Regions from separate parts of the Pseudomonas sp. HP_12 genome, predicted to be linked through region 1. Evidence: riboswitches for the same ligand, from Rfam matches in the RefSeq annotation. Region 1 holds a riboswitch; each other region holds the start of a gene.
The links. A riboswitch is a leader RNA that binds a small molecule or an ion and turns the genes downstream of it on or off. The one in region 1 is predicted to bind cobalamin.
Positions count from the first base shown of each region.

Region 2: it holds a riboswitch for cobalamin, as region 1 does, so the genes downstream of both, ACYASU_RS02190 (ABC transporter substrate-binding protein) here and cobW (cobalamin biosynthesis protein CobW) in region 1, are expected to answer to the same signal.
Region 3: it holds a riboswitch for cobalamin, as region 1 does, so the genes downstream of both, cobO (cob(I)yrinic acid a,c-diamide adenosyltransferase) here and cobW (cobalamin biosynthesis protein CobW) in region 1, are expected to answer to the same signal.

Region 1 covers NZ_JBTOQG010000006.1:147,678-157,643, forward strand. The annotation lists gene ACYASU_RS06790 (cobalamin biosynthesis protein) at 1-339, opposite strand, end outside; gene ACYASU_RS06795 (CbtA family protein) at 336-1,055, opposite strand; gene ACYASU_RS06800 (CbtB domain-containing protein) at 1,067-1,282, opposite strand; cobalamin riboswitch at 1,378-1,610, opposite strand; cobalamin riboswitch at 1,749-1,958, shown strand; gene cobW (cobalamin biosynthesis protein CobW) at 2,099-3,172, shown strand; gene cobN (cobaltochelatase subunit CobN) at 3,175-6,939, shown strand; gene ACYASU_RS06815 (ATP-binding protein) at 7,028-8,068, shown strand; gene ACYASU_RS06820 (vWA domain-containing protein) at 8,122-8,748, shown strand; gene ACYASU_RS06825 (hypothetical protein) at 8,785-9,051, opposite strand; gene ACYASU_RS06830 (sigma-54 dependent transcriptional regulator) at 9,437-9,966, shown strand, end outside.
Region 2 covers NZ_JBTOQG010000001.1:494,822-504,787, forward strand. The annotation lists gene ACYASU_RS02170 (hypothetical protein) at 1-32, opposite strand, end outside; gene ACYASU_RS02175 (ATP-dependent Clp protease proteolytic subunit) at 110-667, opposite strand; gene ACYASU_RS02180 (aldo/keto reductase) at 1,053-2,048, shown strand; gene ACYASU_RS02185 (aspartate/glutamate racemase family protein) at 2,109-2,837, shown strand; cobalamin riboswitch at 3,132-3,327, shown strand; gene ACYASU_RS02190 (ABC transporter substrate-binding protein) at 3,470-4,471, shown strand; gene ACYASU_RS02195 (FecCD family ABC transporter permease) at 4,507-5,514, shown strand; gene ACYASU_RS02200 (ABC transporter ATP-binding protein) at 5,511-6,305, shown strand; gene ACYASU_RS02205 (glucarate dehydratase family protein) at 6,814-8,088, opposite strand; gene ACYASU_RS02210 (MFS transporter) at 8,120-9,406, opposite strand; gene ACYASU_RS02215 (LysR family transcriptional regulator) at 9,645-9,966, shown strand, end outside.
Region 3 covers NZ_JBTOQG010000012.1:335,033-344,998, reverse strand. The annotation lists gene ACYASU_RS11585 (DUF2066 domain-containing protein) at 1-953, shown strand, start outside; gene ACYASU_RS11580 (AI-2E family transporter) at 1,008-2,081, shown strand; gene hda (DnaA regulatory inactivator Hda) at 2,298-3,002, shown strand; gene ACYASU_RS11570 (NAD-dependent deacylase) at 3,011-3,784, shown strand; gene ACYASU_RS11565 (C40 family peptidase) at 3,851-4,540, shown strand; gene ACYASU_RS11560 (C40 family peptidase) at 4,628-5,164, shown strand; cobalamin riboswitch at 5,292-5,517, shown strand; gene cobO (cob(I)yrinic acid a,c-diamide adenosyltransferase) at 5,625-6,236, shown strand; gene ACYASU_RS11550 (cobyrinate a,c-diamide synthase) at 6,233-7,534, shown strand; gene bluB (5,6-dimethylbenzimidazole synthase) at 7,700-8,350, shown strand; gene cbiB (adenosylcobinamide-phosphate synthase CbiB) at 8,347-9,255, shown strand; gene cobD (threonine-phosphate decarboxylase CobD) at 9,248-9,966, shown strand, end outside.

The sequences.
Region 1 (9,966 bases):
GGTCAACCGTGTCACCATCGCCAGCGCCGCGCTTTCTGCCACGCCGTAGCAGCCAGTGCGTTCGAAGGCGATGTCCGAACGGTAAGTCAGCTGTGCCTCGTAAGCCGCCAGATCACCCGCGCTGAAAAACCCGATCGTCAGCCCCAGCTCATGACCCAGTGCCTGCAGCCCTACCTCAGCCGACTTGCCGTCAATGGAGGCGAGGGCGGCAACGTCTGTCAGCTGAAGACGTCCCTCCCGCAACCCATCCTCCATCAACTGCCGAAGCTCCAGCGCCGAACAGCCGCGCTGGCAGCCCAGACCGACCACCCACAGCGGCCGATCGTGCACTTCATTCACAGAGCAGGCTTCAAACCGACGTGCGTCTCGGTCGCTTCATTGCGCCGAGACAACCAGGCGCTGATCAAGCCCAAGGCAATCCAGAAAACCGCATTGGTCAGCAGCGACGCGATCTTGAATTGCGCTTCAAGGGCTTCCGGCGCCAGTGCCGAGTGCACCGCCGGTTGCGGCGCGCCGACGATATGCGGCACCACCAGGATCACCGCGCCCAAGGCCTTCCACACCCAGTGCCGGGCAAACACTATCAATGCCAGGCCTGCAGCCGTGGAGGCGGCGGTGCCGACCCACCAGATCTGCCGTTGGGTCAGATCCGCCGCGACAGTGCCGGGCAGCTCGGGCGGCAAACCAAGAGTGGGCGCCAGCACGAACACCGCATAACCGGCCAACCCCCACAGCACGCCTTCGCGGGCTCTGGTCGGCGTACGCAGGGTGTACAGCGCCGCCAGCATCAGGGCGAAGCCGACCGCGACCACCAGATTGCCGCCGGTGGTGGACAGCACGCGCTGCCAGCCGTCTTCCGGCTCCCAGGCTTCGGCGTCATGGACGTGGCCGGCCATCGCACCCTCGGCGTGCTCGTGCATCTCAGCAGCCGGGGCCTTTTCGTAGGTCTCCGCCTGCAGGATCAGTGGCGCCACCGAGAAGCTCTGCAGCAGTGTCAACAACAGGGCGGCGAGCAGTCCGGTGAACCCGGCCGTTTGCGCAATTCGCTTGAACATGGCGGCGGGTCTCAATGGCACGGGAAGGCAGAGCTGTGACGGGTGTCGTGTGCCGCGTTGTGCACCGCATCGATGTGGGAGAAGCCGGCGAAGTACACCAGAAACGCGCCTAGAAACATCGCGCTGACGGCGGCGACAATGCGCTGGCTTTGGGTGGCGGTCACGGCTGTTGTGGTGTTTGTGCTGGTGCCGGTGCCGGACGTCTGGCGGGGTGTGCTGATGGACATGGCGCTTCCCTCTGAAGTGGATTCAGCGGACGGACGCGAAGACACCGCAGGCGAAGGCCGGCAGTGATCAACAGCGCCCGCCCACCGCGGGTTGTGTTATGTAGCGTTATCGGGCCGGTCTCCGGGCTCGCGAGGGGCACATGCATCAGCCGTTACAGCCGTCGTGCCTTCAAGAATCGCCTTCCCATATCGATGCCGACACAGTGGATCTGACTCTTCACTCGCTTACCGTTGCGGGGGCAGCACCGGACTGATACACACCCGAAGGTCTGCACGCACCGGTTTCCCGTTTCACCCTGTGAAGGGCACCCGTAACAAGGTGTGTAGCAGACCACGGGCTGTTTGGCTCGTCAATCGGCCCTTCAGCCGATGCGTCAATCAATGCAGCGATCGGTGCGTCAATTGGCGCGGCGATCATTGCAAAGCGCGATTGACCGGCCTCCAGTCACTGCGTAGCCTTGCGCACTTGAGGTTCGCCGGCCGCCCGGTTTCGGATACGTCACAGGGCCACCGGCGCTAAGAAGGGAATGCGGTATCAAGCCGCAGCTGCCCCCGCAACTGTAAACGGACAGCTTCATTGCACAGCCACTGCGCAAGCGGGAAGGCGCAATGAATGTCAGTCGCCTGATGATGCCTGTCAGCGACCGGCCGCCGTGAGCCAGGAGACCTGCCTCGATTCGGACCGCCTGCAAGCGGCCGAGGAATTTCACTACAACCGGGCGGGGTGATCCGGTGGCGAATCGAACCGCGCGCCTGCTTCCACCGGCCTGCGCTGTTTTCGTCCTCGTTGCCCCGCCGCACGCCTGAGGGCAACCGATGAAAACACTGGCCAAACTCCCTGTCACCATCGTCACCGGCTTTCTCGGCTCGGGCAAAACCACTTTGCTGCGGCACATGCTCGACAACGCCGAAGGCCGACGCATCGCCGTCATCGTCAACGAATTCGGCGAACTGGGCATCGACGGCGACATCCTCAAGCAATGCACCATCGGCTGCACCGAAGAAGAAGCCGTCGGTCGCGTGTACGAACTGGCCAACGGCTGCCTGTGCTGCACCGTTCAGGAAGAGTTTTTCCCGGTGATGCAGGAACTGGTCGCCCGTCGTGGCGACCTCGATCACATCCTCATCGAAACCTCGGGTCTGGCCCTGCCGAAACCCCTGGTCCAAGCCTTCCAGTGGCCAGAAATCCGCAACGCCTGCACCGTCGACGCCGTGATCACCGTGGTCGACAGCCCGGCCGTGCTCGCGGGCACCTTCGCCGCGTTCCCGGACCAAGTCGACGCCCAGCGCAAGCTTGATCCGAACCTGGACCACGAATCGCCGCTGCACGAGCTGTTCGCCGACCAACTGGCCAGCGCCGATCTCGTCGTGCTGAACAAGGCCGACATGCTCGACGCTGATGCTATCGCCGCCGTGCGTGCCGAAGTCGCCGAAGAACTGCCGCCGGCGGTGAAGATCGTCGAAGCGAACCGGGGCCAGCTGCCGATCAGCGTGTTGCTGGGCCTGGGCGCCGAGTCCGAGCTGCACATCGACGGGCGCAAGACCCACCACGATCACCACGAAGGCGACGATCATGATGACCACGACCATGACGCCTTCGACTCGATTTCCATTACGCTGCCCCAGGCCGACGAATCGCTGTTGCTCGACGCGCTGACCCAGGCCGTCGTCCAGCACGGCATCCTGCGTGTCAAAGGCTTCGCCGCCATTCCCGGCAAACCCATGCGCCTGCTGGTGCAAGGTGTCGGCACGCGTTTCGACAAGCATTTCGACCGCGCCTGGAAGCCAGACGAAGCCCGGGAAACCCACCTGGTGCTGATCGGCCAGGAACTGGACGCCGGCGTCCTTGAAGCGCAATTGCGCGACGCAGTCTCAGGCATAAAAGGCTAACCATGCACCTGCTGCGTACACAGCCCGGCGGCTTCGTCCCCGACGACAGCATCGCTGACCTGGGCCAGACGCCCGCCGAGCTGGTGATCCTGTGCAGCGCCGACTCGAATCTGGCGCTGCTGGCTGAAACCGCGCGGCAATTGCCGGATAGCTACCCGAGCCTGCGCCTGGCCAACCCGATGCAGGTGCAAAACCATGCGTCGGTGGATCTGTACGTGGACGAGGTGCTGCGCCACGCCAAAGTCATCCTGATTTCCCTGCACGGCGGCATCGGCTACTGGCGTTACGGCGTCGAGCGGCTGGTGGAGCTGGCCGCGAAAGGCGTGAAGCTGATTCTAGTCCCGGGCTGTGATCGGCCAGACCCCGAGCTGAGCGGCCTGAGCACGGAATCTGTCGAAGACCGCGAGCGTCTCTGGCATTACCTGCGTCAGGGCGGCAAGCACAACGCGCTGGCGCTGTTCAATTTCATCGCCACCCGCTGGCTGGGCGGCGACTACCTCTGGGCCGAGCCGCAGACCCTGCCGCGCACCGTGATTTATCACCCGCACCACGCCAACGCCGACCTGGCCCGCTGGCAGGCCGACTGGCGCGCCGATCAGCCGGTCGCGGCCGTGCTGTTCTATCGCTCCCACCTGCAGGCAGCCAACACCGGTTTCCTCGATGTGTTCTGCGAGCGCTTGTCGGCCCAGGGCCTGAACCCGTTGCCGATTGCCGTCGCCAGCCTGAAGGAAGCCGGCTGCATGAGCGCGATACAGGACTGGCTCGACGAGGTGGATTGCGAGGTCATTCTCAACACCACCGGCTTCGCCCAATCCAGCCCGGAAGCGCCGGATGTTCGGCCGTTTCGCCGAGACATCCCGGTCATTCAGGCCATTTGCGCCCAGGACAACGAACCCGCCTGGCAGGCAAGCGCCCAAGGGCTGGGCCCCCGCGACCTGGCGATGCACATCGCGCTGCCGGAACTGGACGGGCGCATCATCAGCCGGCCAATCAGCTTCAAGGACCTGGCCTGGCACAGCGAGCGCAGTCAGTCCGACGTGGTTTGCTACCGCGCCCAGCCGGAACGCATGGATTTCGTCGCCGAACTGGCCCGGCGCTGGGTGCTGCTTGCCCGCACCGCCAACACCGACAAGCGCGTAGCGCTGATTCTGGCCAACTATCCAACCCGCGACGGGCGCATCGGCAACGGCGTCGGCCTCGACACCCCGGCGGCCGCGCTGAACATCCTTAAGGCCATGCAGGCGGAGGGTTACCCGGTTGAGGACTTGCCCGAGACCGGTACTGCGCTGATTCACGCCTTGCTCGGCGGCGTCACCAATGACCCGGACAGCCTCGATCAACGGCCGTGCCACCAGAGCATGGCCATGGACGAGTACAGGGCGGCGTTTCAAGCGCTGCCGCAAGCCAATCGCGATGCAGTCATCGCGCGATGGGGCGTCCCTGACACCGACCCCATGTGCCGGGACGGGCGGATGATGATCGCCGGCCTGCGTTTCGGCATGACCTTCGTCGGCATTCAACCGGCGCGGGGCTACAACGTCGATCACAGCGCGGTGTATCACGACCCCGATCTGGTACCGCCCCACGGCTATCTGGCGTTTTACTTCTGGCTGCGCAAACGCTATGGCGCCCACGCTGTCATCCACGTCGGCAAGCACGGCAATCTGGAGTGGCTACCGGGCAAAGGCGTCGGCCTGTCCGAACACTGCTGGCCGGACGCGATCCTCGGCCCGATGCCGAATATCTACCCGTTCATCGTCAACGATCCGGGCGAGGGCGCCCAGGCCAAGCGCCGCACCCAGGCGGTGATCATCGACCACCTGATGCCGCCGCTGACCCGCGCCGAAACCTACGGTCCGTTGCGCGACCTTGAACTGCTGGCGGACGAATATTACGAAGCGCAGCTGCTCGACCCGCGCCGTGCCCGGGAGCTGCAAAAAGACATTCTCAGGCTGGTGCGCGAGACCCATATCGACCGCGAACTGGCGATGGACGGGGACGCCAACAGCGAGGCCGACGCCGCCGTGTGGCTGCCGCGTCTGGACACCTACTTGTGTGACCTGAAGGAATCGCAGATCCGCGACGGCCTGCACGTGTTCGGCGAGTCGCCCACCGGCCGGCTGCGCATCGACACGCTGTTGGCGATGGTGCGCGTGCCTCGGGGTGATGGTCGCGGCGGTCAGGCCAGTCTGCTGCGGGCGTTGAGTCAGGCGCTGGCGCTGGATTTCGACCCGCTGGACTGTGATCTCGGCGCGCCATGGACCGGCGACAAACCTCAGGCATTACATGAAGTCAGCGCTGAACCATGGCGCACGACCGGCGATACCCGCGAGCGGCTGGAGCTGCTGGCCGCGCAGATGATTGAGCAGATTGCCAGCGGCTTTCCTCTCAGTAATCGGTTAGAAAACAACAGCTTGTCCGACGTTGCTCAGTCCCTGCATGAAGTGGTTATCCCTCGCCTCGACGCCTGCGGTCCAGCAGAAATGTCGAACCTGCTCAGCGCGCTAAGTGGGCGATTCGTCCCGGCCGGGCCGAGCGGCGCCCCCAGCCGTGGACGGCTGGACGTGCTACCGACCGGCCGCAACTTCTTCTCCGTGGACGTGCGCAATCTGCCGACCATGACCGCGTGGCGCATTGGTTTCCAGTCTGCAAATCTGTTGCTGGAGAGGCACTTACAGGACCATGGTGATTATCTACGTCAACTGGGGCTTTCGGTCTGGGGCACGGCGACCATGCGCACCGGCGGTGATGACATCGCCCAGGCCATGGCGCTGATGGGTGTGCGGCCGGTGTGGGCGACGGGCAGTCAGCGCGTCGATGACTTTGAAATCCTGCCCCTGAGCCTGCTCGACCGGCCGCGGGTCGATGTCACCCTGCGGGTCTCCGGGTTCTTCCGCGACGCCTTCGCCAACCTGATCCGCCTGTTCGACGCCGCAGTGCAGGCCGTCGCCGCGCTGGACGAGCCCGACGACATGAACCCGCTGGCCGCCCGCGTGAGTCAGGAGCGCGAGCAATTGCAGCGCGACGGTCTGGATGCCGAGCAAGCGGCGAAGCAGGCTGGCTGGCGCATTTTCGGCGCCAAGCCGGGGGCGTATGGCGCGGGAGTACAGAACGCCATCGACGGACGGTTGTGGCAGAGCCGCGAAGACCTTGCCGAGGTCTACCTGAACTGGGGCGGCTACGCCTACGGCGGCAGCGATGAAGGCACCCCGGCCCGTGACGGTTTTGCCAAGCGGCTGAGTCAGGTTCAGGCGGTGCTGCAGAACCAGGACAACCGCGAACACGACTTGCTCGATTCGAACGATTACTACCAGTTCCAGGGCGGCATGCTGGCGGCAGTGGAAAGCCTGTCCGGCGAGAAAGTCGCCAGTTATCACGGCGACCACAGCCAGCCTGATCTGCCGAAGATCCGTACGCTGAAGGAAGAGCTTAACCGGGTGGTGCGCTCCCGGGCGGCCAATCCGAAGTGGATCGAAGGGGTCAAGCGCCACGGCTACAAGGGTGCGTTCGAGATGGCGGCGACCGTGGATTTCCTGTTCGCCTTCGACGCCACCACCGAGCTGATCGACGATCACCAATACGCGCTGCTCGCCGATGCGTATCTGTTGGACGCCTCGACCCGCGATTTCATCCAGCAGCACAACCCGGATGCGCTGCGGGACATGACCGAGCGCATGCTCGAAGCGCAGCAGCGCGGCCTGTGGCAGGAGCCCGGCGAGTACCGCGAGGCGCTGGAGAATCTGTTGCTGGACATCGAAGAGTCATGAGTCTGAACGAGCGTCTGCACATCCCTCTGGAAAGACTCCTGACTGGATTGAACACCGTGATTGACCCGCAGCTTTACGAGAACCGACCATGACCGACACCCCACATTTTCCCCTCGCTGCCGTCGTCGGTGCCGATGACCTGAAGCTCGCCCTGTGCCTGACCGCCATCGACCCGAAAATCGGTGGCGTGCTGATCGAGGGGCCGCGCGGCATGGCCAAATCGACCCTGGCCCGAGGGCTGGCGGATCTGCTGGCCAGCGGACAGTTCGTCACGCTGCCGCTGGGGGCAACCGAAGAGCGCCTTGTCGGCACGCTGGACCTCGACGCGGTGCTGGGTGAAGGCCGCGCGGCATTCTCGCCGGGGGTTCTGGCCAAGGCGGACGGTGGCGTGCTGTACGTCGATGAGGTCAATCTGCTGCCGGACCATCTGGTCGATCTGCTGCTGGACGTGGCTGCCAGCGGCGTCAATCTGGTGGAGCGCGACGGTATCTCCCATCGCCATGCCGCGCGCTTTGTGCTGATCGGCACCATGAACCCGGAAGAAGGCGAACTGCGCCCGCAGTTGCTCGACCGTTTCGGCCTGAACGTGGCGTTGAGCGGGCAGACATTGCCGGAACAGCGCGGGCAGATCATTCGCCGCCGGCTGGATTTCGACGCCGCGCCTGAGGCGTTCTGTCAGCATTGGGCCCCGCAGCAGCAGGCGTTGAAGGCGCGGTGTGAAACCGCCCGGAGCCTGTTGCCGACCATCGAGCTGGATGACGTCAGCCTGGGCCTGATCACCGAGCGTTGCTTTGCGGCCGGGGTCGACGGTTTGCGTGCGGATCTGGTCTGGTTGCGCGCGGCCCGTGCCCATGCGGCTTGGCGCGGCGGTGCTCAGATCACCGAAATCGACATCGACGCCGTGGCCGATTTCGCTCTGCGCCATCGTCGTCGGGAGCCGCAACCGCCGCATCAGCCGCAATCCCGGCCGCCTGCGTCATCAGAGCAAAGCCCGCCGAGACCCGACAACGGCGCTCAGCCGCAGCACGAAGCGCCAGAAACAGGCGAGGGCAGTTGGGGTGAGTTGCCCGCCCGCAGCGTGCAGGCGGGCAGTCGCAAAGAAGTGCCCCGCTGGCCAAAAAAGCCCTAGGCATTCGCCCCCGCCTGTCGAAGGGGGCGAATGCCAGCCCTCGACCGGGTGCCCTGGGTGGCGGTAGAAACGGCGCTGCCCGCCCCGGTGCGGAGGGCGCCATTGCCTGGCTGCCGACCTTGCTGCGCGGCCGCCCTCGGGTTCGTGACGATCTGGTACGTCAGCCCCGCAGTCGCCGGCCGGAGCAGCTCTGGCTGGTGATCGTCGACGCGTCGGCATCGACCCGGCGCAATCAGGCGTTGAGTCAGGCGAAGGGTTTATTGGCGGGGTTGTTCGATGATGCGTATCGGCAGCGCGCCAGGCTGGCGTTGCTCACCGCCAGCGGCAAGGGCGCGCGCTGGCAGCATCAGGGCTTGAAAGCCGGCGCCGCGTTGCAACCCTGGCTGGATGCATTGGGTGCTGGGGGCGGCACGCCGCTGTTTGACGCGATCAATCAGGCGGCGGACTGGTCAGCAAAACGGCAGAAGCGCTGCCCGGCGGAGCAGCAACGGGTGCTGATTCTCACGGACGGGCGCGTCAAAGACATGCCGGCGCTATCAAGGCGACCGGCGCAGCCGCTTCCCTTGTTCGGCGGCCCCGTGCTGCTGATCGACATCGAGCGTGGGGCCATTCGACTGGGCCGCGCCCGGGACATCGCCGCGCAGCTGGACGCCGACTACCGTCACATCGACGAGTGCTGAGCGCGCGTCGTCGGCAGGGGTTAGATCAGCAGGTCTTCAGGCGGGCATGGTCCACGGCTCAAGGCTGTAACCTTCGCCGCTGATCTCGGCACGGGCCTGTTCCAGGAACTGCGCCAGTTGTTTCGGATCGGAGTAGGCGCTGCTGGGGATCTGCTTGCGGCCAATGCGGGTGCTGGTGCGGTCGACGACGGTCAGGCTCAGTTCGCCATTGCCGTCCTGCGGGGCCCAAGCCACGCACTGGAAGGGTTCAAAGGCGTGACCGGCAATCAGCAAAGCATCGTTGAAGCGCAAGGGGGCGTTCATGGACTGTCCTCAAAGTGCCCGTATCCGTTGGCACCGGCGGCGGGCGTTTCGCTCGGTGGTTACGCGTATTGCTACTTGTACTGATGACCGTCCCCCACGGCTGAGTCACACCCATTTCTGAAATTTCTTGATTTATTTTAAGCGTCAGTTCGGTCGCGCTTCCTCGCCGCGCTTGGGCCAAACTCCTGCAATGCCTTGGCAGCGCACGCCCGATGCCTTCGATCTCGGGCCACGCTGCTAAGCACGTTTCGATCTTAGGCTTATAGAGAATCGATCCAAGGACGCGTCAAAAATCTTGCTATGGTGTCAATCGGCCTTCACAAGCTACTGTTTAAAAAACGTTTTCCCACGATCACTATGCGACCCCGGCGCCAAGGAAACTCACATGCATGATCTGGCCTCCATCCGCCGCTTGCTGATCGTCGAACCGTGCGCGGAATGCCTGCAGTTGGTCCCCGGCTTGCGCATCGCGGGTTGGGATGTCGACAGCTGCACCCTTGAAGAGGCAGCGCTGCGTCCCTGTGACGTGGGCCTTATCCGCCTGCTGCCCGAGCATTTCGAACACCCCGAAGTGGTCAAATCCCTTATCTCCCGAAGCAATACAGAATGGATCGCAGTCCTGACCAGCGAGGACCTGCGCCGCGAGCACATCGGTGATTTGGTCTGTGAGTGGTTTTTCGATTTCCATACCTTGCCCTTCGATGTAGCCCGCGTGCAGGTGACATTAGGCCGCGCCTACGGCATGGCACGGCTGCGTGCCAAAGGTGCCAGTTATGCCAAAGGCGCCCCGTACGGAGAGAGCCCGGGTCCGCAACTGCTGGGGGAAAGCCGGCCCATGCGCGAATTGCGGCGATTGCTGAGCAAACTGGCGCCCACCGAATCGCCGGTGCTGATCCGTGGCGAAGGCGGGACGGG
Region 2 (9,966 bases), on a different contig from region 1:
ACGGGTGCAGCGTCAGGTGTATGGGATTGCATGGCAGTCACCTCTCATTTCAATGTGGCCAATAATAGAGTCAGAGGGCTCGACAACGACCGGGTTCAATGGATCGAGCTTAGCTGGCGCTGACGGTCCAGTGCACGGCGTCTTCGGCAAACTGCAATTGCTCGACACGATGGGCAATGCCGCACGCCAGCGAATCTTCGGCGCGGATCACCTTCTCCTCCGCTGACAGGCAGCGCCCGATGTCCAGCGGGTGCACGGCGCTCACGGTCTCGCTCTGATAGATATTTACGTAGCGCTGCAGGTCGTTGTCCAGGCTGCGCAGGTATTCGCGCATGCGTGAGTGGTCCACCGAGCTCTGGTTGAAGTACCAGCTCATGGGGTGGATCAGAAACCGCGAGTGGGGGCAGACGATCCGCTCCTGAGCCGCCAGGTAGATGACGATGCCCATGGATTCGATGTTGCCGCTGTTCAACGCACGGATCGGCACTTTCAGGGATTTCAGGAAGTTGTACAGCGTGAATCCCAGTGCGGTGCTGCCGCCGGCGGTCGACAGATTCAGCAGCAATCCGGTCGCGCCCTTGCCGAGGGCTTCGAGGCAGCGATCGCGAAAATGCTCGGTGCTGGCCTGATCGACACCGCAGTGGAAATGAATGATGTGCTCGCTCATCGGCGGCCTCGCTGGTCATGGATGGCGTACTCACGGGCCTCTTCCCGGCTAAAGCCGGTCCTACCAAGAATCCCGGCGCCTTCGTAGGACCGGCTTCAGCCGGGAAGGCGTCGGACGCCACTCCGCAAATACAGGCTATGGGCAATCCTCAAATCTGTGCCGTCGACGGATCTATCTGAAATGTTGAAATTCGCACGCGTGGCTAAAGTCGCATGGGATGAGGATAGCCGCTCGCCGAGCATGTGAAAGCACACGCTCGCCCATTCCGAAGAACCCCTGCGGCAATCAACAGTCAGTAAAGAAGCTTCGCCGGTTTCATCGTGCTCGATCCGGGCCATGAACCGCGCGCCATCCAACACGCCCCACCGCACAGGACACCCCCCCAATGAGTCTGCACGACAAGATCATCGGCCGCCTCGGCTTCGGCTCCGCGCCGCTGGGCAACATGTTCCGCACCATCGACGAAGAGGAAGCAGCGGCCACCGTTCAATCCGCCTGGGACCAGGGCATTCGCTATTTCGACACCGCGCCCATCTACGGCGCCGGCTTGTCCGAGCAGCGCCTGGGCAGGGCCCTCGCCGGCGTCCCCCGCGACCAGTACACCCTGAGCACCAAAGTCGGCCGGCTGATTTCCGACGAGATCGACACCGAGACCCGCAGCGGCCCGTTCGCCGAGGGCCTGAAAAACAAGATCGTCACCGACTATTCCGCCGACGCCACGCTGCGTTCCATTGAAGCGAGCCTGGAGCGGTTGAACACTGATCGTCTGGATATCGTGTTTGTCCACGACGTCGCGCAGGACGCCCACGGCGATGCCTGGACCGAGCATTTCAACATCGCCCGCACCGGCGCTTTCCGTGCCCTCACCCGCCTGCGCGAAGAAGGCGTGATCAAGGCCTGGGGCCTGGGCGTCAACCGCGTCGAGCCGTGCGAACTGACGCTGGATCTGGAAGAAGCCCAGCCCGATGGTTTCCTGCTCGCCGGCCGCTATTCGCTGCTCGATCACGACCAACCGCTGCAACGGCTGTTCGACAAGGCCCGTCAGCACAACGCCGAGTTCGTCGTCGGCGGGCCTTACAGCTCCGGCGTGTTGGTGGGCGGCAAGCATTTCGAGTATCAGGAGGCGTCGCCAGCGATGCTGGACAAGGTGGCGCACATCCAGGAGATCGCCCGTCAGTACCAAGTGGACATCAAGTCCGCAGCGCTGCAATTTGTCCTTGCCAACCCCCTGGTGGCGGCGGTGATTCCGGGTGCCAGCCGCCCGTCGCGGATCATCGAGGACGTCACCGCGCTTAACGCACAGGTGCCGGATGGTTTCTGGCAGGCCATGCGCGATCAGGGCTTCATCGCCCTGCAGGCGCCCGTGCCGATGAAAGACTGATATCGTGGGCAACGACGCCGGGCCAGACGCCCGGCCTTGTTTTCTGCGCGAGATCTGTCCATGCGAATTCTGATCGTCAACGTCAACACCACCGAATCCATGACCGAGACCATTGCCGAGCAGGCCCGCAGCGTGGCCTCGCCTGGCACCGAGATCATCGGCCTGACCCCGCGCTTCGGCGCCGAGTCGGTGGAAGGCAATTTCGAAAGTTACCTCGCGGCCATCGCGGTGATGGACCGGGTGATGTCCTACGAAGGGCCCTATGACGCCGTGATTCAAGCGGGTTACGGCGAACACGGCCGCGAGGGTTTGCAGGAGTTGCTCGAGGTGCCGGTGGTGGACATCACCGAAGCGGCGGCCAGCCTGGCGATGCTGCTGGGGCATAAATACGCGGTGGTCACCACGCTGGACCGCACCGTGCCGCTGATTGAAGACCGTCTAAAGCTGGCCGGCGTGTACGAACGCTGCGCCTCGGTGCGGGCCAGCGGCATGAGCGTACTGGAGCTGGAGGAATCGCCGGAGCGTGCGGTCGAGGCCATCGTCGAGCAGGCCATGGAAGCGGTGAGTCGGGACAAGGCCGAGGTGATTTGCCTGGGCTGCGGCGGCATGGCCGGCCTGGATCAACTCATCCGTGACCGCGCCGGCGTGCCCGTGGTGGATGGCGTGACCGCTGCGGTGGCACTGGCGGAATCACTGGTGCGTCTGGGGTTGAAGACCTCGAAAGTGCGGACCTATGCGACGCCACGGCCGAAGAAGATCGTGGGTTGGCCGTTTAAGCCGCTGGTCTGAAGATCGTTGGTTGGCCGTTCAAGCCGCTGGACCAACGACGCCCGTGCGGCCAACGCAAAACCCCTGTAGGAGTGAGCTTGCTCGCGAAGACTGAATTCCAGCCGCCGAAGATTTAGCGAAAGTTCGGGCATCTTCGTGAGCAAGCTCACTCCCACAGGTTTTGCATCTGCTTCAGGCGCTGCATCTCCTTCAGCTTTTGCATCTCCCGCAGGTTTAGTGCTGCTGCCGCTACTGCAAGGTGTTTAGCCGCGCTCCGGCGCACGGCCTCCGCATTAGCCTCCACCCGCCGAATCGTTTAGTATCCCCGCCGCCGGTTTCCGCTCGGAATTAATAGGGAATCCCCAGGCGCGTGCTGCGCGCTGAAAGGGAACTGTCCCCGCAACTGTAGGCGCTGAGCCCTGCTTCCTGTTTGCCACTGGGTGACCCCGGGAAGGCCGAAGCACGGCGATGAAGCGCCAGTCAGGAGACCTGCCGGCCAGCATATTCATTCACCGGCGGGGTGTCCGGGGAAGGACTCCCGTTCGTGCGTCGTTCGCGCGCGCTGTGCTCGCCCTCATCGTAGGAGCGCCTGTCGGGATGGACTTTCCAGTGCCTGCTTCGCCAAGCATTCAGGCTATCTGGAGATCGCTTTCATGCCGCTGCGCCGCCTCGCCGCCCTGCTCGTCACCCTGACCTTGCCCACTGCCGCCCTCGCGGCGTCGACGGTTTACCCCTTGACCGTGGACAACTGCGGCCAAGCGCTGACCTTCACCCACGCCCCGCAGAAAACCGTGACCATCGGCCAGGCGGCCACCGAGATGCTCTATGCCCTCGGACTGGGCCCGAACGTCGTCGGCACGTCGCTGTGGTTCAACCCCGTCCTGGCCCAGTACCAAACCCTCAACAACGGCATCGCTCGGCTCGCGGATAACGCGCCGAGTTTTGAATCGGTGATCGGCAAACGCCCGGATTTCGTTCCGGTGCAGTTCGAGTGGATGGTCGGGCCACAGGGCGCCGTTGGCACCCGCGAGCAGTTTCGCGACCTGGGCATCCCGACCTACATCCTGCCGTCCGATTGCGAGGGCAAGAACAACCGGGTCGGCGCCGACGGCACGCGCCTCGAAGCCTTCCGCATCGACACGCTGTACAAAAGCCTGCGGCAGCTGGCGCAGATTTTCGACGTGCAGGACCGTGGCGAACGGCTGATCGCGGATTACCAGGCGCGGCTGGCCCGGGCCGTTGCACAGGCGAACGCCCATGCCAACCCGCCCGTCTCGGCGGTGTTCTGGTTTTCCAGCCCGGACATCAACGTCGACCCCTACGTCGCCGGACGCAAGGGCATTCCCAACTTCATGCTCGACACCCTCGGCATGCGTAACGTCATCGACTCCGACGAGGAATGGCCGACCGTGGGCTGGGAAACCATCGCCAAGGCCAACCCGACGGTGCTGGTCATCGCGCGGATGGACCGCCGCCGCTTCCCGGCCGACGATCACGAGAAGAAGCTGGCCTTCCTCCGCTCGGACCCGGTCACACGGAATATGGATGCGGTGAAAAACAATCGCATCGTAGTCATGGACGCCAGCGCCATGGAGTCCAGCGTGCGGCTGTTTGACGGCATCGAACAACTGGCTCAGGCCACTCATCCGCAATGATGCCGCTCCGTATTCCTCGCTCAAGCATCGTCCGAATGTTCGGCCACGGCGCTTGGGCGACCGCGTTGCTGGCGCTGGCGGTGCTGGCGGGCGTGGCGATCGGCGAGACGTCGATCGGCCTGCCGGTGATCGTTCAGGTGCTGGCGAACAAGCTGTGGGCCGCGGGCTATCCCCTCGACCCCATCGACGAGGGCATCGTCTGGAATTACCGCCTGACCCGGGCCATCGTGGCCGCCACTTGCGGCGCAGGGCTGGCGGTGTCGGGCTTGGTCTTGCAATCGCTACTGCGCAACCCGCTGGCCGATCCCTACTTGCTGGGCATTTCCGCCGGGGCTTCGACCGGCGCAGTGCTGGTGGCGATCATCGGCATCGGTGCCGGGACGATTTCCCTGTCCACCGGCGCGTTTGCCGGCGCAATCGCCGCCTTCGCGCTGGTCGCCCTGCTCGCCCGCTCCTCTCGGGGCCAGACCGCTGCCGGCCAGATCATCCTGGCGGGCATTGCCGGGTCCCAGCTGTTCAACGCCCTGACCTCCTTCCTGATCACCAAGTCGGCCAATGCCGAGCAGGCCCGCGGGATTATGTTCTGGTTGCTGGGCAATCTCAGCGGCGTGCGCTGGTCGTCGGTGGCGCTGTCGGTGCCGGTCGTGGTGCTCGGCTTGCTGGTGTGCCTGTGGCATCGGCGCGCGCTGGATGCGTTCACGTTCGGCAGCGATTCAGCGGCGTCCCTGGGCATTCCGGTGCGCCGGGTGCAGGCCGTGCTGATTCTCACCGCCGCGCTGATGACGGCGGTGATGGTGTCGATCGTCGGGTCCATCGGCTTCGTCGGTCTGGTGATTCCCCACGCGGTGCGCCTGATGGCCGGGGTACGTCATGCCCGCTTGTTGCCCTTGAGCGCCCTGATTGGCGCGCTGTTCATGATTGCCGCCGATGTGCTGTCGCGCACCTTGATCAAGGGTCAGGTGTTGCCGATCGGGGTCATCACGGCGCTGGTGGGCGCGCCGGTTTTTGCCATGATTCTGGTCCGCGGGAATCGTCCTCGATGAACGCCCGTGAGGAGGTGCCCGGCACCATGCTGGAAGGGAGTGACCTGAGTTATTCGGTCAAGGGCGCGCAACTGCTCAGTGGGGTGAGCCTGGCGATTCGGCCGGGGGAAAACCTGGGGATCGTCGGGCCGAATGGCTCGGGGAAGTCGACGCTGCTGAAGCTGCTGGCGGGGATTCAAAAGCCGTCTCGGGGCGACGTTCACTTGGGCGGGAGGCGCTTGTCGTCGCTGAGCCGGCGGGACATTGCGCGGCAGGTGGCGGTGGTGGAGCAGCACGCGCAGACGGGGGATTCGATCAGTCTGTTGCAGGCGGTTGAGTTGGGCCGTACGCCGTGGCTGTCGGCGCTGGCGCCGTGGGGCGCGGACGATGACCGGATTGTGGCGCAGGCGCTGGCGGATGTGAGTTTGCAGCACTTGGGGCATCGGGCGTGGCATACGTTGTCGGGTGGGGAGCAGCAGCGGGGTCATATTGCGCGGGCTTTGGCGCAGCGGCCGCAGGTGTTGTTGCTGGATGAGCCAACGAATCATCTGGATATTCAGCAGCAGTTGTCGATTTTGCGGTTGGTGCAGGATTTGCCGGTGACGACGGTGGTGGCGTTGCATGATTTGAATCAGGCGCTGGGGTGTGATCGTCTGGCGGTGATGGACGGCGGGCGGTTGGTGGCGTTGGGTTCGCCCTTTGATGTGTTGTCGCCGGAGTTATTGGGTGAGGTTTTCGGGGTGCGGGGGCATTGGTTGGTTGATCCGTTTGACGGGGCTCGTCTATTGCGGTTGCGGGCGGGTTCCCCTTAAAGATCAAGATACTTGAGATCAAGGGCGTCCGCCTGGGGCGGACTGTTTCGCCTTCGGCGAGTTACTTGGAAAAGCACCCCAAGTAACCAAGGGTGCCTGCTCCTGGTTGGGCCCTTCGTTCCTCAGGGTTCCTTCACTCCGGTCTCGCTCCGTGGGCCCGCGCCGAACGGACATCCATGTCCTGACGGCGCTCTTGCCGCATCCATGCGGCTCGGCCCACTCCGCGAGACCTCCGTTCAGCCTGCACCCAAGTCGCGTTTTGCGGTGTTTGAGCCTTTTGGGTATGAAGATCAAGAGCAGATCAAAGGCTTCCCGGCTGAAGCCGGTCCTACAGTGAGGTCACGCGTCCCTCACTGGCTGGACGCGGTCTCGTAGGACTGGCTTTAGCCGGGAAGAGGCCAGTTCAGGCGCTGAAGGATCTTCGGACTGAATGGTATTTGTGGGAGCGAGCTTGCTCGCGAATGCGGTATCCCAAACGGCGCCGTTCGTGCAGCCCCACCCCCCAACCTCAATACCTCGGCTTCACCGCCTTCCACTCCGGTTTGTATTTCTGCATTTGCCGCACATCATCCCGCTGGCGAATTCCGCACGTCAGGAATTGGTCATTGAGTTTGCCCAGCTGGTCGTAGTCCAGTTCAAGCCCCAACCCAGGTTCGCGGGTGAGGTGGACGCACCCGTCGATGATGGGCAGTTTGCCGCCTTTGATGACTTCTTCGTCCGGTTCTTGCCACGGGTAGTGGGTGTCGCAGGCGAAGTCGAGGTTGGGGACGGCGGCGGCGACGTGGGTCATGGCCATGAGGCTGATGCCCAGGTGGGAGTTGGAGTGCATGGAGACGCCGAGGCCGAAGGTGTCGCACATTTTTGCCAGCGCCTGGGTGTCGCGCAGGCCACCCCAGTAATGGTGGTCGGCGAGGACGATCTGCACGCTGTTCAGCGCGACGCTGCGGCGGAATTCGTCGAAGTCGGTGACGACCATGTTGGTCGCCAGCGGCATGCCGGTGCGTGTATGCAGTTCGGCCATGCCTTCCAGCCCCGGCGTCGGGTCTTCGTAGTATTGCAGGTCATCGCCGAGCAGTTCGGCCATGCGGATCGAGGTTTCCAGCGACCAGTTGCCGTTGGGGTCGATGCGCAGTGGGTAGCCCGGGAAGGCCTTTTTCAACGCTTTGATGCAGGACACTTCGTGTTCCGGGTCCAGGGCGCCGGCTTTGAGTTTGATGCTTTTGAAGCCGTAGGCTTCGATCATCCGCCGCGCCTGGGCGACGATCTGCTCTTCGCTCAGCGCTTCACCCCAGCTGTCGGGCGCGTAGGGCGAATCGGCGTGCTGGGCGTATTTGAAGAACAGGTACGCACTGAACGGCACGCGGTCGCGAACGGCACCGCCCAGCAGGTCAACCAATGGCAGATTCATGGAACGTGCCTGCACATCCAGAAACGCCACTTCAAACGCCGAATAGGCATTGCTCACCGCTTTGCTGGCATGGGAACCCGGCGCCAATTCGGCACCCGCTACCGAAGTGGGTTTGTTCGCCGCCACCGTCGCTTTGACCACCGCCCGCAGCTGGTTGAGGTTGAACGGGTCCATGCCGATCAACTGGCTCTGCAACTGCTGCTGGATCGCCAGGGCCGGGGCATCGCCGTAGCTTTCTCCCAGGCCGAGGTAGCCGTTGTCGGTTTCGACTTCGATGATCGAGCGCAGGGCGAAGGGCTCGTGGATGCCGCTGGCGTTGAGCAACGGCGGATCGCGGAAGGCAATCGGGGTGACGGTGACGCGTGTGATTTTCAAATGACTTCTCCCGGTCAATCAGGGTGTGAGGCTAGGGTTTGACGCTGGACGGTGAGCTGAGCGACGCGGCTGCTTGCAGTGGCGCAGCGTCTTCAAGCTTTGGGCGGTGTGGGTCGCCTTTCGGTGTGGTACGGGCGAAAAAGATCACCACGGCCGCCACCAATGAGGTGAGTGCCAGGCCGTACATGCCGCCTTGAATGGAGCCGGTTTTCTGCTCCAGAAAGCCGAACGCGGTGGGCGCCACGAAGCCGCCGAGGTTGCCGATCGAGTTGATCAGCGCGATCACCGCCGCTGCGATGCGCGCGTCCAGATAGCCTTGGGGAATCGGCCAGAACAGCGCCGAAGCCGCCTTGAAACCGATGGCCGCGAAGCAGATGGCGACGAAGGCGAAGATCGGCCCGCCGACGGTGGACATGAACATCCCGCACGCGGCAATCACGAGGGTGACCGCGACCCACGCCTGTTGGTGCTTGAAGCGGGCCGCCAGCGCGGCGAAGCCGTACATGGCGATGATCGAGATGATCCACGGAATCGAGTTGAACAGGCCGACTTCGAAATCGCTGAGGCTGCCCATCTTCTTGATCATGCTCGGCAGCCAGAAGGTCGCGCCGTAGATGGTCAGGGCCACGGAAAAGTAGATGAAGCAAAAGAGCATGATCTGCCGGTCGGCGAGCAGCTTGAAGATCGACGGCTTGATCACTTGCGCCGCTTCACGGGCGCGCTGTTCCGCGTCGATGGCGCTGATCAGTGCGCCCTTCTCTTCTTCGCTCAGCCATTTCGCCTCGCGGGGATGGGACTGCAGCCAGAACCAGACAAAGCCGCACAGGGCGATGGAGGCGAAGCCTTCGATGATGAACATCCACTGCCAGCCGTGCAGGTTCATGCCGCTGACGCCGAGCAACGCCCCGGACACCGGCCCGGAAATCACCGAGGCAATGGCCGAGCCGCTGAGGAAGATGGCCATGGCCTTGCCGCGTTCGCTGGAAGGCAGCCACTGGGTGAAGTAATAAATAATGCCGGGGAAGAACCCCGCTTCCGCCGCGCCGAGGATGAAGCGCAGCACATAGAAACTGGTTTCGCCGCGCACGAAGGCCATGGCCATCGCCGCTGCGCCCCAGGTGAACATGATGCGCGTCAGCCAGGCGCGGGCGCCGAAGCGTTGCAGAAGCATGTTCGACGGGACTTCGAACAGCGCGTAGCCGACGAAAAACAGCCCGGCGCCGAGCCCGTAGGCAGCGGCGCCGATGCCCAGGTCGGTTTCCATGTGGCTGCGGACGAAGCCGATGTTGACCCGGTCGATGTAGTTGACGATGAACATGATCACGAACAACGGCAACACATGACGCTTCACTTTCGCGGCCGCGCGGGCCAGAACAGTGGGATCGGCGTTATGAGTGGGTTCACTAATGGGAACGGTGCGGTTCAAGGTGCGACTCCCGGTCTTTGTATTTTTTTTGGGATGAGCGTGGGAAATGCAGGTGATGAGCCGATCATGGACCGCCGCATTGTTCCCGTCTAATCTAGATTGACTGTTGATTGATACCCGGAATAGATCAATGTTCGAGCTTGCCCAGCTACGCTGCTTCACCACCGTCGCCACCGAACTCAATTTCCGGCGGGCTGCCGAACGGCTGAACATGACCCAGCCGCCGCTGAGCCGGCAGATCCAGCTGCTTGAGCATTCGCTGGGGGTTCAGCTGTTCAACCGCAACACCCGCAGCGTCGCCTTGACCGCGGCGGGCCGGGCATTTTTCATCGAAGCCCAGACGCTGCTGGAACGTGCGCATCAGGCGGCCATCGCGGCGCGGCGCTTTGCCGAGGGCGACATCGGCTCGGTGACCATCAGCTTCGTCGGCAGCGCGGTGTACGAGTTTCTGC
Region 3 (9,966 bases), on a different contig from region 1:
AGACCCCGGACGAAAAAAACCGCGCCACCCAGGCCGCGCTGGAAACCCTGGTCATCCGCCTGACCGGAGACCCAAAGGCCGTGCAGAACGGCGGCCTTGCCGAGGTGCGCAAGGACCCTCAGCAAATCATCAGCCAGTACGGCTACGACGCCGGCCCGCCCGAAACCCTGCAGGTCGATTTCGACCCGGGGAGCACCGAACGCGTGATGCGTCAGGCGGGACTGTCGTTGTGGGGCACCAACCGTCCGGTGATCATGGCCTGGTGGCTGAACGACGCCACTGACGGCGCCAACCTGGTCGGCGACGGCCAAGCCTCTGCCGAGCCTCTTCGCCGCGCCGCTCAGCATCGCGGTCTGCCGTTACGTCTGCCGCTGGCAGACCTTGGCGAGCAGGGCATCGGCAACGCCAAGACCCTCGACGGCAACAACGTCGGCCCGCTCAAGGAGGCTTCCGAGCGTTACGGCTCGGACGCGATTCTGGCGGTTCACGCGCAGGAAAACGGCGGCCAGTGGCAGGGCAAATGGCACCTGTGGCTGGGGGACAAGATGGAGCAGGGCAGTGCCAGCGGCGCGAGCTCGGCGGAACTGGCGGACGCGGTACTGTTGGCAGTAAGCCAGCGTCTGGCGCCGCGCTTCGTGGTCAAGCCGGGTGCCTCGACGGGCATGGTGCTGGATGTGCAGGGCATGAATCTTGAGCGTTACGCGCAGCTGTTGCGCCTGCTCGAACCGTTCGGCGGCCGCCTGAAATCAGCCGACGGTGATCGCATCGCGTTCGACGTCAGTGGCAGCCCCGATCAATTGCGTTCTCAACTGGCGCTGGCGAAACTGCAGGAAGTGCCGGCCGGTGAAATCGCCAGCGCGCCGGTCAACGCCGCGCCCGTTGCTGCGGACGGCACGCCGGTAGCACCGCAGCCGCCTGCTGTTTCGGACAGCGCATTGCACTTCCGTTGGTGAACAGGTTCATAACGACGTTGCTCGAAGCACATCATCCTGGGGAAAGAGGCAGTAATGACTGATACGCGTCGTTGGTTCTGGCTGGGCGGGGTTATCCTGGTCTGTTTGTTCGTCTGGCTGCTGCATTCGATTCTGACGCCGTTCCTCGTGGCGCTGCTGCTGGCGTACATGGGCGATCCGCTGGCAGACCGGCTGGAAAAACTGAAGCTGTCCCGCACCATGAGTGTGGTGACCGTGTTTCTGTTGTTCACCCTGATTTTCATGGGCCTGCTGCTGGTGCTGGTGCCGATGCTGGCCAAGCAGCTTTATCGTCTGTACGAATTGGCACCGCAGATTCTCGACTGGCTGCAACACACCGCCATGCCGTGGGCGCAGGCCAAGTTGGGGCTGGCAGACGGCTTCTGGAAGTTCGACAAGGTCAAGGCGGCGATCTCGGAGCACATGGGCCAGACCGGCGACATCGTTGGCATCGTCTTGTCCCAGGCCACGACCTCGACCCTGGCGCTGATCGGCTGGCTGACCAACCTGGTGCTGATCCCGGTGGTCTGCTTCTATCTGTTGCGTGACTGGGACGTGATGATGGCGAAGGTGCGCAGCCTGCTGCCCCGTCACCGCGAGAAGAAGATCGTCGCGCTGGCGGACGAGTGCCATGAGGTATTGGGTGCGTTCATTCGCGGCCAGTTGCTGGTGATGGTCGCGCTGGGCGTGATTTACGCCGCCGGCCTGATGCTGGTCGGGCTGGAGCTGGGGCTGTTGATCGGTGTCATTGCCGGCCTGGCGGCCATCGTGCCGTACATGGGTTTTGTGATCGGCATCGGCTCGGCGATTCTGGCGGGTTTCTTCCAGTTCGGCGGCGACCTGTATCCGATGCTGGGCATCGTCGCGGTGTTCATGGTCGGTCAGGCACTGGAAGGCATGGTGCTGACCCCGTTGCTGGTGGGTGACCGCATCGGTCTGCACCCGGTTGCGGTGATCTTCGCGATCCTGGCGGGCGGCGAGCTGTTCGGCTTCACCGGCATCCTGCTGGCCCTGCCGGTGGCGGCGGTGATCATGGTCCTGGTGCGCCATGTTCATGACCTGTACAAGGATTCGGACATCTACGGCGGTCTGGACGACCCGGATCTCTGATTCCCGCGAATCAGGATGCGTACCGGCGCGCGGTGCTCACCGCGCGCCTCCTTTCTCGGCGGGTTTTGCCCGTATTCCCCAGTGATACCAGTGACATACGCAAGCCTTTGATTTTGCTGGCGGTCTGCCGCATTGTGCGGCCAGCCCTGCGGGTATAGACTTTGCGCACTTTTCACAGAGGCCCCTTGGCGGTTCGTCACGAACCGTTCAGCCAGCATGAAACCAGTTCAGCTGCCCCTGAGTGTGCGTCTGCGTGATGACGCCACCTTCATCAATTACTATCCAGGCGCCAATGCCGCTGCACTCGGCTATGTCGAGCGGCTGTGCGAAGCCGAGGCCGGCTGGACGGAAAGCCTCATCTATCTGTGGGGCAAGAACGGGGTAGGGCGTACGCATCTGTTACAGGCCGCCTGCCTGCGATTCGAACAGATGGGCGAGCCAGCGGTTTACCTGCCGATGGCCGAACTTCTCGATCAAGGCATCGGCCTGTTCGATCATCTGGAGCAGTACGAACTGGTGTGCCTCGATGACTTGCAGGCGGTGGTGGGCAAGCCTGAATGGGAAGAGGCCTTGTTCCACCTGTTCAACCGGCTGCGCGACAGTGGCCGACGCTTGCTCATCGCCGCTTCATGCTCGCCCCGAGAGCTGCCGGTCAAGCTGGCGGACCTGAAATCACGGCTGACCATGGCGCTGGTGTTCCAGATGCGCCTGTTGTCCGACGAAGAAAAACTCCGCGCCCTGCAATTGCGCGCGTCCCGCCGGGGGCTGCACCTTACCGACGAAGTGGGGCATTTCATCCTCACCCGCGGCAAGCGCAGCATGAGTGCGCTGTTCGACCTGCTTGAACAGCTCGATCAAGCCTCACTGCAGGCCCAGCGCAAGCTGACCATTCCGTTCCTGAAAGAAACCCTCGGTTGGTAAGCGCGTCCGTGGTCGATCAGGCTTTGGTCCTGCAAACTGCGGCGGCCCTGCGTCATGCCACACGCATCCTGATCATCACCGGTGCTGGCCTTTCGGCGGATTCGGGTTTGCCGACCTATCGCGGTGTCGGTGGTCTGTACAACGGCGAGACCGACGACGGCCTGCCGATCGAAATGGCGTTGTCCGGCCCGATACTGCGTCGTGATCCGGCGCTGTGCTGGAAATACATTGCACAATTGGGCAGCGCTTGCCTGGGCGGACGTCCCAATGCGGCGCACTATGCCATCGCCGAATTGCAGCGGCGCAAGCCGGAATGCTGGGTGTTGACGCAAAACGTCGACGGCTATCATCGCGCTGCGGGCAGTCCGCCAGAACGGCTGATCGAAATTCATGGCCAGTTGGCGCCGCTCTACTGTCAATCTTGTGGCGCCGAGGATCTGCAGTTGAGCGAGCACCTCAACCGGCCACTGCCACCGCTGTGCGCCCGCTGTACTGGCGTTTTGAGGCCATCGGTGGTGTTGTTTGAGGAGATGTTGCCAGAGTTGGCACTGAACGTGCTTCAGGAAGAGATGGCAAAAGGCTTTGACGCTGTGCTCAGCACCGGAACCACCGCCAGCTTCCCGTACATTCATGAGCCTATGCTGCGCGCTCGGGTGACGGGAGGCTTTACTGCCGAGATAAACCCTTCGCCGACCGATCATTCCGCGCACATGGATGCGTTTCTGAGGTGTAGAGCCTTAGAAGTGATGGACGACATCGTAAGTCACATTTGTTTCGATTGAATTTGCAAATGGGTACGATTGAAGGCATAGTCTCGGCTTCTTTACACTTCAGCCACGGTCGTGCACATGCTAAACCGCTTCGCACCCCTCGTGCCTCTCGCACTCGTAACGCTGTTGTTCGGCTGTGCGGCCCAGATGCCGACGTCGCAACAACAGTCGCAAAGCCCCCAGTTCCGGGACTCTGCCACCGCTCAATCCGCCAGCAAGCGTGCCGATTACGCGTCCTCCGTACTGGATGACGAAGTCGCCACCGAAGACGAGCTCGCTCAATTTGCCGACAACAAGCCGTACCGCCTGCCGGTTCTGGCTGACAGCATTCTCGAGCGCGGCAAATCCCTGATAGGCACTCGCTATCGCTTCGGCGGCACATCGACCACCTCCGGTTTCGACTGCAGCGGTTTCATCGGTTATCTCTTCCGCGAAGAGGCGGGCATGAGCCTGCCGCGTTCCTCCCGCGAAATGATCAACATCGATGCCCCTCTCGTTAAACGCAATGACCTCAAGCCAGGCGACCTGCTGTTCTTCAGCACTGCCGGCCGTGGTCGTGTCAGCCATGCGGGCATCTACCTGGGCGATGATCAATTCATTCACTCCAGCAGCCGCCGCAGCGGTGGTGTCCGCGTCGACAGCCTCGACGATGCCTACTGGGCCAAGACGTTCATCGAAGCCAAACGCGCGCTGGCGATGGCACCCTCAACGGTACCTGCAACCACCACCGCGATGAGCTCGACTACACTCAAGCGCCAAACCCGTTAATTCCGGGCGCGCAAAGGGCCAACCCCTCTTGCGCGCGACCCCGGCCCTCGGCAAAGTAAGCTGCATCCCGCACAGGTTGTCGTGTTTATGTCGTTAACGGTTCGCCTGATCGTCGCCTCTCTGGCTGTGCTGCTGGCCGCATGTTCCAGCACTCCACCGCCTGCTCCACGCAAGGTCGTCTACCGGCCTGTAGTTTCCGCTCCTCCCCAGTTTTCTTCACCGCTCGCCGACGACGTTTTGTTGCGCGCGATCGGCCTCGTTGGCACGCCTTATCGCTGGGGCGGCAACACGCCTGATTCGGGTTTCGATTGCAGCGGCCTGATCGGCTATGTCTACCACGACGCCGCCGGTATCACCCTGCCGCGATCCACGCGGGAAATGATCACCCTGCGTGGCCCGGACATCGACCGCAGCCAGTTGCAGACCGGTGATCTGGTGTTCTTTGCCACGGGTGGCGGCTCCCACGTCAGCCATGCCGGCATCTACGTCGGGGAAGGGCGATTCGTTCACGCACCGGCCACCGGCGGCACCGTCAAACTCGACAGCCTGGACAAGCCTTATTGGCAAAAGGCCTGGCTGAATGCCAAGCGCGTTATCCAGCCGTCGAACTTGGCCAGGCAATAGTCGTTTTTGAGGCAACGTGTTCATGGGCTGTTGCTGCAGGAACACCTGTGCATTCCAGGGTGAAATCCCGTAAACCCGTGGGCGCTCTGTCCACGGTTCGATTGACGCTCCCCAGTCAACCCTCTAACCTTCGCGCCATGTTTCAGGTGCCCGGGACCTTGTTGGTCCACAGGGTGAAACAGGGAAGCCGGTGCGATTGCTCGTGCGATCAATTCCGGCGCTGCCTCCGCAACGGTAAATGAGTCTGGGCCACGCACAATGCCACTGTGTTCGCTGAACATGGGAAGGCGCCTGGCCTGCCACGGTTGTGGCAACTCATGAGTCCGGAGACCGGCCTGATCCATCGAACAGCATCACGGAGGGCGATGCTCTGCTGCAGGCCGGGCCATGTCCGGTGCCTGCTGACAGTCCTTGCTCGTGCCCTCCGTTTGCCACACCTGCCCTCAAGCGGAGAGCTGAGATGAGCGAATCCCCCGAACGTGACGAACGCCACCTGGCGCGCATGCTGCGCAAAAAGGCGGTGATGGACGAGCGCATTTCCAGCGCGCCAAATGAATGCGGACTGCTGCTGGTATTGACCGGCAACGGTAAAGGCAAAAGCAGCTCGGCCTTCGGCATGCTCGCCCGCGCCATGGGCCACGGCATGCAGTGCGGCGTCGTGCAGTTCATCAAGGGCCGCCACAGCACAGGCGAAGAGCTGTTCTTCCGCCGCTTTCCCGAACAAGTGCGTTACCACGTGATGGGCGAGGGCTTCACCTGGGAAACCCAGGACCGCCAGCGCGACATCGCCGCCGCCGAAGCCGCCTGGGCCGTGACCCGGGAAATGCTCAAGGACGCCTCTATCGGCATGGTCGTGCTCGATGAGCTGAACATTGCCCTCAAGCACGGCTATCTGGACCTGGAGCAGGTGCTGAGCGATTTGCAGGCGCGCCCGCCGATGCAGCACGTGATCGTCACCGGTCGCGGGGCGAAGCAGGAACTGATCGACCTCTCCGACACCGTTTCCGACATCGGCGTGGTCAAGCATGCCTTTCAAGCCGGCATCAAGGCGCAGAAAGGCATCGAACTGTGAGTGAGCGCCAGCTCCGGCACTGCCCGGCAGTATTGATCGCTGCGCCCGCGTCCGGCCAGGGCAAAACCACCGTCACCGCCGCACTCGCCCGTCTGCATCGCAATCAGGGGCGCAAGGTGCGCGTGTTCAAATGCGGACCGGACTTTCTCGACCCGATGATTCTCGAACGCGCCAGCGGCCATCCGGTGTACCAACTGGACATGTGGATGATCGGCGAGGACGAAAGTCGGCGCCTGTTGTGGGAAGCCGCCGCCGACGCCGACCTGATCCTCATCGAAGGCGTCATGGGCTTGTTCGACGGTACGCCCTCCAGCGCAGACCTGGCCCGGCGTTTCGGCGTTCCGGTCCTGGGGGTGATCGACGGCACGGCCATGGCCCAGACCTTTGGCGCCCTGGCGCTTGGGCTGGCGCGCTATCAGCCGGATCTGCCGTTTGCCGGCGTGCTGGCCAATCGCGTCGGCACAGTGCGCCACGCGCAGTTGCTCGAAGGCAGCCTGACCGAAGGCCTGCGCTGGTACGGCGCGTTGTCCCGTGAAACCGGCATTGAGCTGCCCAGCCGGCACCTCGGCCTGGTGCAGGCCAGCGAATTGAATGACCTGGACATGCGCCTTGACGCTGCGGCCACCGCGCTGGCCAGCACCTGCGACGCCACGTTGCCGCCGTCCGTGACCTTTACCGCGCCGGAATTCGTGCCGGCCGAACCGCTACTGGCCGGCGTGAAAATCGCCATCGCCCACGACGAGGCGTTCGCGTTTTTCTACGGCGCCAGCCTCGACCTGTTGCGGGAGATGGGCGCCGAACTGTCGTTCTTTTCGCCGATCCGCGACCGCGAATTACCCGACGCCGACAGCCTGTATCTGCCGGGCGGTTACCCGGAACTGCATCACACGGCGCTGGCGGAAAACCACAGCATGCTGGCCGCGATTCGCGCGCACCACGCCGCCGGCAAACCCTTGCTCGCCGAATGCGGCGGGATGTTGTATTTACTCGATGCCCTGACCGATGTCGACGGCCAGCGCGCCGAAGGGGTGGGCTTGCTCAAGGGGGAAGCCGTGATGCAAAAGCGTCTGGCCGCCCTGGCCCTGCAATCGGTCGAACTGCCGGAAGGCATCCTGCGTGGCCACACCTATCACCACTCCCTGACCAGCACCGAGCTGACCCCCATCGCCCGCGGCCTCAGCCCCAATGGCGGGCGCGGCGCCGAAGCGGTGTACCGCGAAGGGCGCATGACCGCGTCATACGTGCACTTTTACTTTCCCTCGAATCCCCAGGCGATGGCGGCGCTGTTTTTGCCATGAGCCCATCTAATTCAACCGCCGCATTCTGTGAGAGCGAGCTTGCTCGTGAAGTGGGCGCGTCCGATCCCACTCCTTGTCTGAAAAACCGCTTTCGCGAGCAAGCTCACTCCTACAAGGGGCGCATCGCGGGTGATTGCTGTGTTTCACGCGCGGGACAGGCGAGCCATGACTGAACACACCTTCACCGACCCCGAACGCGCCGCCGTTTACCGCGCCATCGCCGAGCGTCGCGACATGCGTCACTTCTGCGGGGGCACAGTCGCGCCCGAGTTGCTGGCCCGTCTGCTCGAAGCCGCCCACCACGCGCCGAGCGTTGGCCTGATGCAGCCGTGGCGGTTCCTGCGCATCACCGACCCGACGCTGCGCGCGCAGATTCAGGCGCAGGTGGAAGAAGAACGCATCCGCACCGCCGAAGCCCTGGGCGAGCGGTCCGACGATTTCATGAAGCTGAAGGTCGAGGGCATCAGCGACTGCGCCGAGGTATTGGTCGCCGCGTTGATGGACGACCGCGACAAACACATCTTCGGGCGTCGCACCCTGCCGGAAATGGACATGGCGTCGTTGTCGTGCGCGATCCAGAACCTCTGGCTGGCGGCCCGTGCCGAGGGTCTAGGCATGGGCTGGGTGTCGCTGTTCGATCCCCAGGCCCTGGCTGATCTGCTGAAGATGCCAACCGGTTCAAAACCCCTGGCGATCCTGTGCCTGGGCCCGGTCAAGGCATTTTACCCGGCGCCGATGCTGGTGCTGGAGGGCTGGGCGCAGCCGCGCGCGTTGCAAGAGTTGGTCTACGAGAACACATGGGGAGTGATTGAATGAGTGTGGCGTTATTGAGCGTCGCCGGGGTCGCGCTGGACGCGTTGCTCGGCGAGCCAAAACGGAACCACCCGCTGGTGGCGTTCGGCCGTTTTGCCGAGCGCATCGAACAGCGCCTGAATGCTGCCGGCCGGGGCTGGCGCAGCCATGGCGTGACGGCGTGGTTCATCGCCGTCATTCCGCTGACCCTGATCGCCACGTTGCTCAGTTGGCTACCGTTGATTGGCTGGCTGGTGGACGTGCTGGCGCTGTACTGCGCGTTGGGTCTTCGCAGTCTGGGCGAGCACGTCGAGCCGGTCGCCCAGGCGCTGCGCAGCGACGATCTGCCCGAAGCGCGTCGGCGCGTCGGCTATCTGGTCAGTCGCCAGACCTCCGAGCTGGACAGCACCGAAGTGGCCCGTGCCGCCACGGAATCGGTGCTGGAAAACGGCAGCGACGCGGTGTTCGCGGCGATTTTCTGGTTCGTCGTGCTGGGCGCGCCGGGCGTTGTGCTCTATCGGCTGAGCAACACCCTCGACGCCATGTGGGGCTATCGCAACGAGCGCTTCGAACGCTTCGGCTGGGCGGCGGCGAAAATCGACGACCTGCTCAACTACATTCCGGCACGCTTGGTGGCATTAACCTACGCGCTGCTGGGCAACACCCGACTGGCCCTGCGCTGCTGGCGCACCCAGGCCCCGAAGTGGGACAGCCCCAATGCAGGCCCGGTGATGGCCGCCGGCGCCGGTGCGCTGGGCGTCGAGCTGGGTGGCGCGGCGATTTATCACGGCGAGCTGCATGAGCGCGCGACCCTGGGCGAAGGCGTGCCTGCGGACGCCGACTCCATCGATCGCGGCTGGCAACTGGTGCAGCGCGGCGTGTGGCTGTGGTTGCTGATTTTGTGTCTGGGGACAGAATTCTATGCTTGAACACGGCGGCCGATTGCGTGGCGCAGTCCTGAAATACGGCATTGATGAGGCGGACTGGCTGGACCTGTCCAGCGGGATTTCGCCGTGGTCGTGGTCAATCCCGGCGATTCCTGAAGCGGCCTGGGCGCGCCTGCCGGAAACCGATGACGGTCTGGAAGCCGCCGCCCGCCGCTACTACGGCGCCACGGACGTGCTGCCGGTGGCCGGTTCCCAAGCGGCGATTCAGGCGCTGCCGCGTCTGCGTCAGGCGGGCAAGGTCGGCGTGCTGTCGCCGTGCTACGCCGAGCACGCCGAGGCCTGGCGCAACACCGGTTTTCTGGTGCGCGAAGTGCTTGAGCACGAAGTGGAGCGGTTCATCGACACCCTTGATGTGCTCGTCGTGGTCAACCCGAACAACCCCACCGGCCTGAGCCTCACGCCCGAACGCCTGCTGGAATGGCACACGCGGCTGGCCCAGCGTGGTGGTTGGCTGGTGGTCGACGAAGCGTTCATGGACAACACGCCGGAGTTGAGCCTGGCGGCTTACACCCAGCGTTCGGGGCTCATCGTATTGCGCTCGTTCGGCAAGTTCTTCGGGCTGGCCGGTGTGCGCCTGGGTTTTGTGCTGGCGGAGCCGCGCTTTCTCAAAGTCATGGCGCGGCAGATCGGCCCCTGGTCAGTCAGCGGGCCAACCCGCATCATCGGTCAGGCCTGTCTCAACGACGTGGCCGG